3 linked regions of the Sphaerotilus montanus genome follow. The protein of the gene in region 2 interacts with the protein of the main gene of each other region in a pairwise test. Links are inferred from orthologs where the notes say so. Each region holds a gene or a part of one and is shown on either strand. Other genes may lie near its edges. The genes, in order: BDD16_RS01135, BDD16_RS20265 and grxD.

What was found.
Region 1: the proteins of BDD16_RS20265 (region 2) and BDD16_RS01135 interact in binary tests that used the Escherichia coli proteins (3 or more experiments, as listed by UniProt). The link is inferred for Sphaerotilus montanus from one-to-one orthologs.
Region 3: the proteins of BDD16_RS20265 (region 2) and grxD interact in binary tests that used the Escherichia coli proteins (3 or more experiments, as listed by UniProt). The link is inferred for Sphaerotilus montanus from one-to-one orthologs.

Annotation. Positions count from the first base shown.
Region 1 is NZ_JACCFH010000001.1:250,743-253,780, forward strand. The notes cover bases 74-2,959. They hold BDD16_RS01135 (ABC transporter permease), read left to right. Parts: upstream 74-874; coding sequence 875-2,044; downstream 2,045-2,959. Other genes in these bases: osmF (glycine betaine ABC transporter substrate-binding protein OsmF), read left to right, coding at 74-852; BDD16_RS01140 (ABC transporter ATP-binding protein), read left to right, coding at 2,041-2,959. Outside these bases: more of osmF, read left to right, coding at 1-73; more of BDD16_RS01140, read left to right, coding at 2,960-2,979; BDD16_RS01145 (ABC transporter permease), read left to right, coding at 2,976-3,038.
Region 2 is NZ_JACCFH010000001.1:4,436,608-4,439,566, reverse strand. The notes cover bases 22-2,828. They hold BDD16_RS20265 (BolA family protein), read right to left. Parts: upstream 1,660-2,828; coding sequence 1,384-1,659; downstream 22-1,383. Other genes in these bases: BDD16_RS20250 (protein adenylyltransferase SelO), read right to left, coding at 2,757-2,828; msrB (peptide-methionine (R)-S-oxide reductase MsrB), read right to left, coding at 2,335-2,736; BDD16_RS20260 (septation protein A), read right to left, coding at 1,662-2,288; BDD16_RS20270 (peptidylprolyl isomerase), read right to left, coding at 528-1,337; BDD16_RS20275 (acetyltransferase domain-containing protein), read left to right, coding at 22-541. Outside these bases: more of BDD16_RS20275, read left to right, coding at 1-21; more of BDD16_RS20250, read right to left, coding at 2,829-2,959. UniProt on the Escherichia coli protein: Transcriptional regulator that plays an important role in general stress response. Has many effects on cell morphology, cell growth and cell division. Acts by regulating the transcription of many genes, including dacA (PBP-5), dacC (PBP-6), ampC and mreB.
Region 3 is NZ_JACCFH010000001.1:906,949-909,963, forward strand. What follows is about bases 36-2,898. They hold grxD (Grx4 family monothiol glutaredoxin), read left to right. Parts: upstream 36-1,236; coding sequence 1,237-1,560; downstream 1,561-2,898. Other genes in these bases: prmC (peptide chain release factor N(5)-glutamine methyltransferase), read left to right, coding at 36-448; BDD16_RS04000 (hypothetical protein), read left to right, coding at 600-1,100; BDD16_RS04010 (UbiX family flavin prenyltransferase), read left to right, coding at 1,571-2,155; BDD16_RS04015 (Bax inhibitor-1/YccA family protein), read right to left, coding at 2,203-2,898. In the rest of the region: more of prmC, read left to right, coding at 1-35; BDD16_RS04020 (hypothetical protein), read right to left, coding at 3,009-3,015. UniProt on the Escherichia coli protein: Monothiol glutaredoxin involved in the biogenesis of iron-sulfur clusters.

The sequences.
Region 1 (3,038 bases), 4.2 Mb from region 2 along the record:
GCCCAGACCACCGTGCGGGTGGGCTCCAAGATCGACACGGAAGGCTCGCTGCTCGGCAACCTGATCATCCAGGTGCTCGAAGCCGGCGGCATCCGCACCGAGAACAAGGTCCAGCTCGGCAACACCAAGATCGTGCGCGGCGCCCTCATGGCCGGCGAGATCGACATCTACCCCGAATACACCGGCAACGGCGCCTTCATGTTCTCGGTCGAGAAGGATCCCGTCTGGAAGGACGCCAAGGCCGGCTACGAAAAGGTCAAGGCGCTCGACTTCCAGGCCAACAAGATCGTCTGGCTGGAGCCCGCCCCGGCCAACAACACCTGGGCCATCGCGATCCGCAAGGACGTGGCCACCGCCAACAAGCTGAAGACGCTGGACGACATGGGCCGCTGGATCGCCGGAGGCGGCAAGTTCAAGCTGGCGGCGTCGGCCGAGTTCGTCGAGCGCCCGGACGCCCTGCCCGCCTTCCAGACCGCCTACGGTTTCAAGCTCAAGCAGGACCAGCTGCTCACGCTGGCCGGCGGTGACACCACGGTGACCATCAAGGCCGCCGCCGAGCAGACCTCGGGCGTCAACGCCGCGATGGCCTATGGCACCGATGGCCCGGTGGCAGCGCTGGGACTGGTGGTGCTGGACGACACCAAGGGCGTGCAGCCGATCTACGCCCCGGCGCCGATCGTGCGCGCCGAGGTGCTGGAGAAACACCCGAAGATCCGCGACCTGCTCGCCCCGGTGTTCAGGACGCTGGATGGCCCGACGCTGCAGTCGCTGAACGCCCGCATCGCGCTGGGTGGTGAAGACGCGAAGAAAGTCGCCGCCAGCTACCTGAAGTCCAAGGGCTTCATCAAGTAAGCAGGCACAGCAGCACGCGCCGATGCGAGGCCGACCTCGCCCCACGCACCCGGTGCTGTGGGTGCTGCTGCTGGCGGGGATGGCCGCTGCGTTCGGCCTGCCCTTCCTGACGCAGGCGCCGAACCGGCTCCTGTCTGGCGTGGGTGTGCCCTTGTCCGAGGTGCTCGTCGGCACGCGGCACTGGGCACTGGCGCCCGTCCTGTTGCTGCTCGCTGCGGCACTTCACGCACCGTCGGCCTCCACGACGCGCTGGCTGGCCCTGGTCGGCGCCACCGGTCTGCTGGCCGGGCTGACCTGGCTGGCCGGCACCCACGCCAGCGCGCTGCAGTCCGAGGACCTGCCGCTGGGCCGCACCTCGCTGGGCGGCGGCTACTGGGTGCTGGCCGTGCTGTGCGGACTGGCGATGGCCGAGGCGGTGCGGGGCTGGTCGACACGCGCCTGGCTGTCGCTGCTGGGCAGCGTGGTGTTCGTCGCACCAGTGGTCGCACTGGTGTGGAATGGCCAGCTGGACGCCCTCTCGCTCATGAAGGAATACGACAACCGCCGGGACGTGTTCGACGCAGCCCTGCAGCGGCACCTGCTGCTGGTCGGCGCCACGCTGTTGCCGACGCTGCTGATCGGCGTGCCGCTGGGCGTGCTGGCGAGCCGACGCCCGAAGATGCAGCCGGCGCTGCTGTCGGCGCTCAACCTGCTCCAGACGGTGCCGTCGATCGCCCTGTTCGCGCTGCTGATGGTGCCGCTGGCAGCGCTGGCCAGCCGGTGGCCGGTGCTCGCGCACTGGGGCATCAGCGGCATCGGCGTGGCGCCAGCGGTCACGGCGCTGACCCTGTATTCGCTGCTGCCGACGGTGCGCAGCACGATGGCCGGGCTGGACCAGATCGCGCCGGGTGTGCTGGAAGCGGCACGCGGCATGGGCATGACGCGCCGGCAACTGTTCTGGCAGGTCGAGGTGCCGCTGGCCTGGCCGGTCTGGCTGGCGGGCCTGCGGGTGACCACCGTGCAGGCACTCGGACTGGCGATGGTGTCGGCGCTGATCGGCGCGGGCGGGTTCGGGGCGGTGATGTTCCAGGGACTGCTGAGCAGCGCCGTGGACCTCGTGCTGCTGGGGGTGGTGCCGGTGGTGGCGCTGGCGGTGGTGGCGGATGCGCTGTTCAAGGTGCTCGCGCAATGGACGACGCGGGGAGCGCGATGATCGAATTCCAGCAGGTGGGCAAGTCCTTCGGCGGCCAGGCGGTGGTCGAGGATGTCTCGCTGACCATCGCACCGGGCGAATTCGTGGTGCTGATCGGGCGCTCCGGCTCGGGCAAATCGACCACGCTGAAGATGGTCAACCGGCTGGTCGAACACGACCGGGGGCGCATCCTCTTTGCCGGCCAGGAGATCCGGTCCTTCCAGCCCGAAGACCTGCGCCGGCGCATGGGCTACGCGATCCAGTCGACGGGGCTGTTTCCGCACTGGACGGTGGAGCGCAACATCGCCTGCGTGCCAACCCTGCTGCAATGGCCCGCAGCGCGCATCCGCGACCGGGTCACCGAGCTGCTCGAACTGCTGCAACTGCCGCCGGATCTTTACCGCGGACGCTACCCGAACGCGTTGTCGGGAGGCCAGCAGCAGCGGGTCGGCGTGGCGCGGGCGCTGGCCGCGGACCCGGACGTGCTGCTGATGGACGAGCCCTTCGGTGCGCTCGACCCGATCACCCGTGCCGCGCTGCAGACCGAACTGGCGCGCATCCACCGGCTCTCCGGCAAGACCATCGTGCTGGTGACGCACGACATCGACGAGGCACTGCGCCTGGGCAGCCGCATCGTGCTGCTGGACCACGGACGCATCGTCCAGGTCGGCACGCCCCGGCAACTGCTGGCGGAGCCAGCCAACGATTTCGTGCGCGACTTCATCGGCCGCAGCGACACGGGGCTGCGCCTGCTGGCGCTCGACACCGTCGCCAGCCGCTTGCGCCGGGAACCGGCCAGGTCCGGTGCCTCAGCGAGCCTGCGCGACACCGATTCGCTGCGCGATGCGCTGTCGATGCTGCTCGCGCAGGGGGTCTCGTGTCTGCCGGTGGTCGATGGCGCGGGGCAGCCGTGCGGGCAATTGCATCTGGCCGATCTGGTGCCGAGCGGGTCATGAAGCGCAGCCGCTGGGCAGATCCGTTGCCGTGGGCGCTGCTCGCGCTGGTCGGGCTCACG
Region 2 (2,959 bases):
CTCGCAGGCGGTGGCCCAGGCGCAGGGCACGCCGGCCGATCGCTTCTGGCGGCGCTGGTGGCGGGTGGCGGGGTGTGCGGTGCTCGTGAGCGCCGGATCAGCGCTGATGTTTCCGCACAGCTGGATCAGCTTCGGCGTGCTGCACGCGGTGGCGGTGTCGCTGCTGGTCGTGCGCTTCGTGCGGCTGCCGGACTGGGGCTGGCTGCTGCTGGGGCTGGCGGCGATCGGGCTGGCGTCTGGTGTCGCGCATCCGGTGTTCGATACCCGCTGGACCAACTGGGTCGGGCTCGTCACCCGCAAGCCGATCACGGAGGACTACGTGCCGCTGCTGCCGTGGCTGGGGGTGGTGGCGGTCGGGCTGGGTGCCGGACAGTGGCTGCTGACACACCACCCGATGGTGTTGCAGGGCCGGTTGCCGGCGGTGCTGCAGCCGCTGGCGCGGCTCGGGCGGTGGTCGCTGAGTTACTACATGGTGCACCAGCCGGTGCTGATCGGGCTGGTGCTGGCCTGGACGTCCTGCGCTGGACTTACTGCGCGCTGAACTTGTAGTCGGTCTTGGCCTTGGCCTTCAGGTCCTCGCGGAACTTGGTCATCTTGGCCTGCTGCAGACGCTGCGAGAGCTGCGGCTTGACTTCTTCCAGGCTCGGGAAGGTCGCAGCGCGCGAGTCGTCGAGCTGGATGATGTGGTAGCCGAACTGGCTCTTCACCGCGGTCTCGGTGAACTTGCCCTTTTCGAGCTTCACCATCGCCTGCGAGAACTCGGGGACGAAGTTGCCCGGTGCCGCCCAGTCCAGATCGCCACCGTTCGGTGCCGAGCCCGGATCCTTGGAGTTGGCCTTGGCCAGGTCTTCGAACTTGGCGCCGGCCTTGAGCTGGGCGATCAGGGCCTTGGCCTCGTCTTCCTTCTCGACCAGGATGTGGCGCGCGCGGTACTCGTTGCCACCGCCGCCAGCCCCCTTGAGCTTGTCGTACTCGGCCTTGAGCTCGGCGTCGCTGACGGCGTTCTTCTTCTGGTAGTCGTTGAACAGCTCGCGGATCAGCAGGCTCTGGCGCGCGACGTCCATCTGGCTGCGGTATTCCTCGCTGCGCTGCAGGCCGCGGGCTTCGGCTTCCTGCACGAAGATTTCGCGCAGCACGAGTTCGTCCTTGACCTGATTTTCCAGTTCCGGGGTGCGGGGCTGGTTGCCCTGCTTGGTGACCTGGGTCATGAACGATTCGAAGCGCGCCTTGGGCACCGCCTTGCCATTGACGATGGCGATGTTCTGGGCCGAGGCCAGCGCCGGCAGCAGGGCAGCCGCGAGGGCAACGGCGGACACGGCGAACGAGAGCTTCTTCATGGAGTGCGGAACCTTTTGAAAACAGAGGACGGACATCGGCGCTGGTTCAGGCTGTTTCGGCTTCGATGGCCAACGCGTGGATGCCCTGGGGGATCAACTCGGCGACGGCATCATACACAAGCCGATGTCGGGCAATCCGGGTCAGACCGGCGAACCGTTCCGAGCGGACGCGGACCCGGAAATGCCGTCCGGAAGCCGCTCCGGCATGCCCGGCGTGGAGGTGACTTTCGTCGATGACCTCCAGCCCGATGGGGTTCAGACGCTGCTGCAGCGCCTGCTCGATGGCGAGGGCCGAGACGCCCGGTGTGTGGTTGGCGCTCATGCTCACTCTCCGTCCGGCGACTTTAGGTGGCGCGTCAGGTAGAAACCTTGAGCGACCATGAACACGAACATCAGGCCCATGCCCCCGAAGGACTTGAACGAGACCCAGGTGCTGGTGTCGTAGTGGTAGGCCACCCAGAGGTTGAGCACGCCCATGAAGCTGAAGAAGGCGATCCAGGCCAGGTTCAGGTTGCGCCAGGCGAAGGCGGGCAGATCGACCTGCTCGCCCATCATGAGCTTGAGCAGGTTCTTGTTGGCCAGGATCGGGCTGAGCCAGAACGCGGCCGCCATCACCCAGTACAGCACGCTCGGCTTCCACTTGATGAAGGTGTCGTTGTGGAAGTAGATGGTCGCGCCGCCCATGACCGTCACCAGCCCCAGGCTGATCCACAGCATCGTGTCGACTTTCTGGCCGCGCAGCTTCAGGTAGAGCACCTGGGCGAAGGTGGCCAGGATGACGACCACGGTGGCCAGCAGCACCGGCGCCTCCTTGGCCCCGACCGTGCCCCCGGAGATCATGAAACCGAACCAGTCGGTGGCGAGGGCGGCGGCCTCGTCGGCCCGTTTCTCTGCCTGGTTGAAGGTCAGGAAGAACAGGACGATGGGCAGGAAGTCGAGGAATATTTTCATCGGGGATCAGACGAGACGGGCTTCGTTCGGTGTGGCGCCTGGAAGGTCAGGCTGCGTCGGGGCTGAAGTCTATAGAAGCCGAGTTGATGCAGTACCGCTCGCCTGAGGGAGCCGGCCCGTCATCGAAGACATGACCGAGGTGGGCGCCACATTGTTGGCACCGGACCTCGACGCGCACCATGCCGTGGCTGCGGTCCGTGATCCGCTCGATGCGGCCCTGTCCGATCTCGGCGCTGAAGCTCGGCCAGCCGCAGCCGGCGTCGAACTTGGTGTCCGCATCGAACAGCAGCGCAGCGCAGCAGACGCAGCGGTAGGTGCCGTCGGCCCAGTGGTTCCAGTACTTGCCGCTGAAGGCGCGCTCGGTGGCGGACTGGCGGGTGACGGCGAACTGGGTGCTGTCGAGCAGGGCACGCCATTCGGCGTCGGTCTTGGTGATCGGGTAGGTCATGGCGGGACTCCGTGGATCAATCAGGATGAGCAGGAGATTTCGAGCGAGCTGGCCCAGGCGGGCGGCAGCTCGGCGTAGGCGGCGTGTTCCGGCTGCTCGTCGAACGGCCGGCTCAGGGCCCGGTGCAGGCGCTGCACCTCGCTGTAGTCGCCCGCTTCGGCCAGCCGGATCGCGGTTTCGGCCAGGTGGTTGCGCAGGATGTAGCGCGGGTTGACCGCCTGCA
Region 3 (3,015 bases), 3.5 Mb from region 2 along the record:
CCGGCACCGGCAGCCGGACGCCGTGGTCAGCGCGGTCGATCTCAGTCCTGCCGCACTGGCGGTCGCGCAGGCGAATGGCGAGCGGCTCGGGCTGCCGGTGCGCTGGCGGCTGGGCGCGTGGTTCGCGCCGGTCGCCGGTGAACGCTTCGACCTCGTCGTCAGCAACCCGCCCTACATCGCCGAGGGCGACACGCACCTGCCCGCGCTGCGCCACGAACCGACGCTGGCGCTGACCTCGGGCGCCGACGGGCTGGACGCGATCCGGCAGCTCATCGCCGAGGCGCCCGCCCACCTGCAGCCCGACGGCTGGCTGCTGCTGGAGCATGGCCACGACCAGGGTCCGGCCGTGGCCGCGCTGCTCACCCAGGCCGGCTGGCGCGCCACGGACCGGCGCGACGACCTCGCCGGCCACTGGCGTTGTACCGGCGCCATGCGGCCCACCCCGTGAGCCACTGAAAAGCACAAATCCTCCCGCCATCCCGCGCTCGCGGGCACTCGGCCGGAGGACCTGTCCCAAGGTCGCAAGCACGCACAGGGTGGCGGGCGTAGCATGGATTTCGGCGGCGATTGCCCACGCCACGCGCCGACTGGAGGACTCCATGGACCGAACCGCACGCATCCTGTCTCTTGCCCTGCTGACGCTCTGCAGCCTGGCCGCTGCAGGCACCGCCTCGGCCGCGGCACCGGCCAGCGTCGAGGACCTCCTGGTGCAACAACCCGGCCTGCGCCTGCCCGCCGGCGCGGTCCGGAGTTTCGCCAGCCCCCTGCGCTGGCAACTGGTCGGCGACTACTACTTCGCACCCAGCCTGGGCCTGCGGGCCACCGGGGGCCTGCAGGCCGGCGTGACCGGCAGCAGCGATGTCCGGCTCGGAACCACCCGACAGCGGGCCACGCCCTACGTCGGCCTCGGTTACAGCACCGGCGGCGTCAGCGCCAACCGCTGGGGAGGCTGGGGGCTGTCGGCCGACATCGGCGTGCAGGCCCGTGGCAGCGATCTGACGCTGGGGCGTGCGCTGGAAAGCCCGGCCGGCGTCGGCGAGCTGATCCGCGAGCTGCGCCTGACGCCGGTGCTGCAGCTGGGCGTGTCGTACGCGTTCTGAGGCCACCTGCGGGCGATTTCAGGGGCGTCGGGCAGCGGCAAGTGCCCTGACCGCGGCCCGGGCACGCGCTTTGCCGTATAAATCGGGGTTGTTCCTGCATTCCACCAACCGATCCCCCTTCTCCCCCTTCTGCACCATGTCCACACAGCAACGCATCGACCAACTCGTCAAGGGCAACCCCGTCGTCCTGTTCATGAAGGGCACGGCCCAGTTCCCGCAGTGCGGCTTCTCCGGCCGGGCGATCCAGATCCTCAAGGCCTGCGGCGTCGGCCCCCTCACCACGGTCAACGTGCTGGAAGACCCGGAAATCCGCCAGGGCATCAAGGAATACGCCAACTGGCCCACCATCCCGCAGCTCTACATCGGCGGCCAGTTCGTCGGTGGCTCGGACATCATGATGGAGATGTACGAAGCGGGCGAGCTGCAGGAACTGGTGCAGTCGGTCAAGCCAGCGGCCTGAGCGCTTGCCCTTGACCGCCCCTGTGCCTGAGGCGCCTCAACGCCTCGTCGTCGGCATCACCGGCGCCTCGGGCGCGGCGTATGGCGTGCGGCTGCTGGAGCGTGCGCGCGATCTCGGCGTCGAGACCCATCTGGTGGTGACGCCGTCCGGCGTGCTCAATGTCCACCATGAATGCGGCCTCGACCGCCGCCAGCTCGAAGCGCTGGCCACCCGCGCCCACGCCCCCGGCGAGATCGGCGCCTGCATCGCCAGCGGCAGCTTCGACACCGCCGCGATGGTGGTGGCGCCCTGCACGATGAAGACGCTGGCCGCCATCGCGCATGGCTTCGGCGACAACCTCCTCACCCGCGCCGCCGACGTGACGCTCAAGGAGCGGCGCCGCCTGATCCTGCTGGTGCGGGAGACGCCATTCAACCTCGCCCACCTGCGCAACATGACGGCCGTGACCGAAATGGGCGGCATCGTCTTCCCCCCGCTGCCGGCCTTCTACCACCGGCCCCAGACCATCGCCGAGCTGGTCGACGAGACGGTCGAGCGGGTGCTGCAGCTCAGCGGAATGGAAAAAGCCCGTCCCAAGACCTGGAACGGGCTTTGACGCAGACGCCGCTCCAGGCCTGAACCCGGAGCGGCCGGTGGCAGGGCTCAGTCGTCGCGGCCGCCGAAGATGCCCAGCAGCGACAGCAGCGACTGGAACACGTTGTAGATGCTCAGGTAGACGCTCAGCGTGGCGGTGATGTAGTTGGTCTCTTCGCCGTCCTGCACGCGCTTCAGGTCGTACAGGATGAAGGCCGAGAAGATGCCGATCGCCAGCACCGACAGCGTGATCATCAGCGCGCTGGACTGCAGGAAGACGTTGGCGATGCCGGCCACCAGCAGCATGATCATCCCGATGAACAGGAACTTGCCCATCGAGCCGAGGTCGCGCTTGATGACCGAGGACAGCGTGGCCATGCCGAGGAAGATCGTGCCCGTGCCGGCGAAGGCCATCATGATCAGGCTGGCACCGTTGGCCAGACCCAGCACGCTGCCGACCAGGCGCGACAGCATCAGCCCCATGAAGAAAGTGAAGGCCAGCAGCACCGGCACGCCGGCGGCCGAGTTCTTGGTCTTCTCGATCGCGAACATGAAGCCGAACGCGCCGGCCATGAACACGACGAGGCCGACCATCGGCGACATCAGGCGGGTCAGGCCGGTGCTGACGCCGATCCAGGCGCCCAGCACGGTGGGGATCATCGACAGCGCGAGCAGCCAGTAGGTGTTGCGCAGGACACGGTTGCGCTCGGCAACACTGGGCATGGCCACAGCACCGAAGCCGTGGGTATGGAACAGATCAGACATGGCAGAGATTCCTTGAAAAACGACAGGGTCGCGCCCGGGAACGGGGCATGCGACAAAGAGAACCGGCAGAAGGCGAGGACACCGGCCCGGCAGCGGGCACGCAGGAGGTGTCAGACG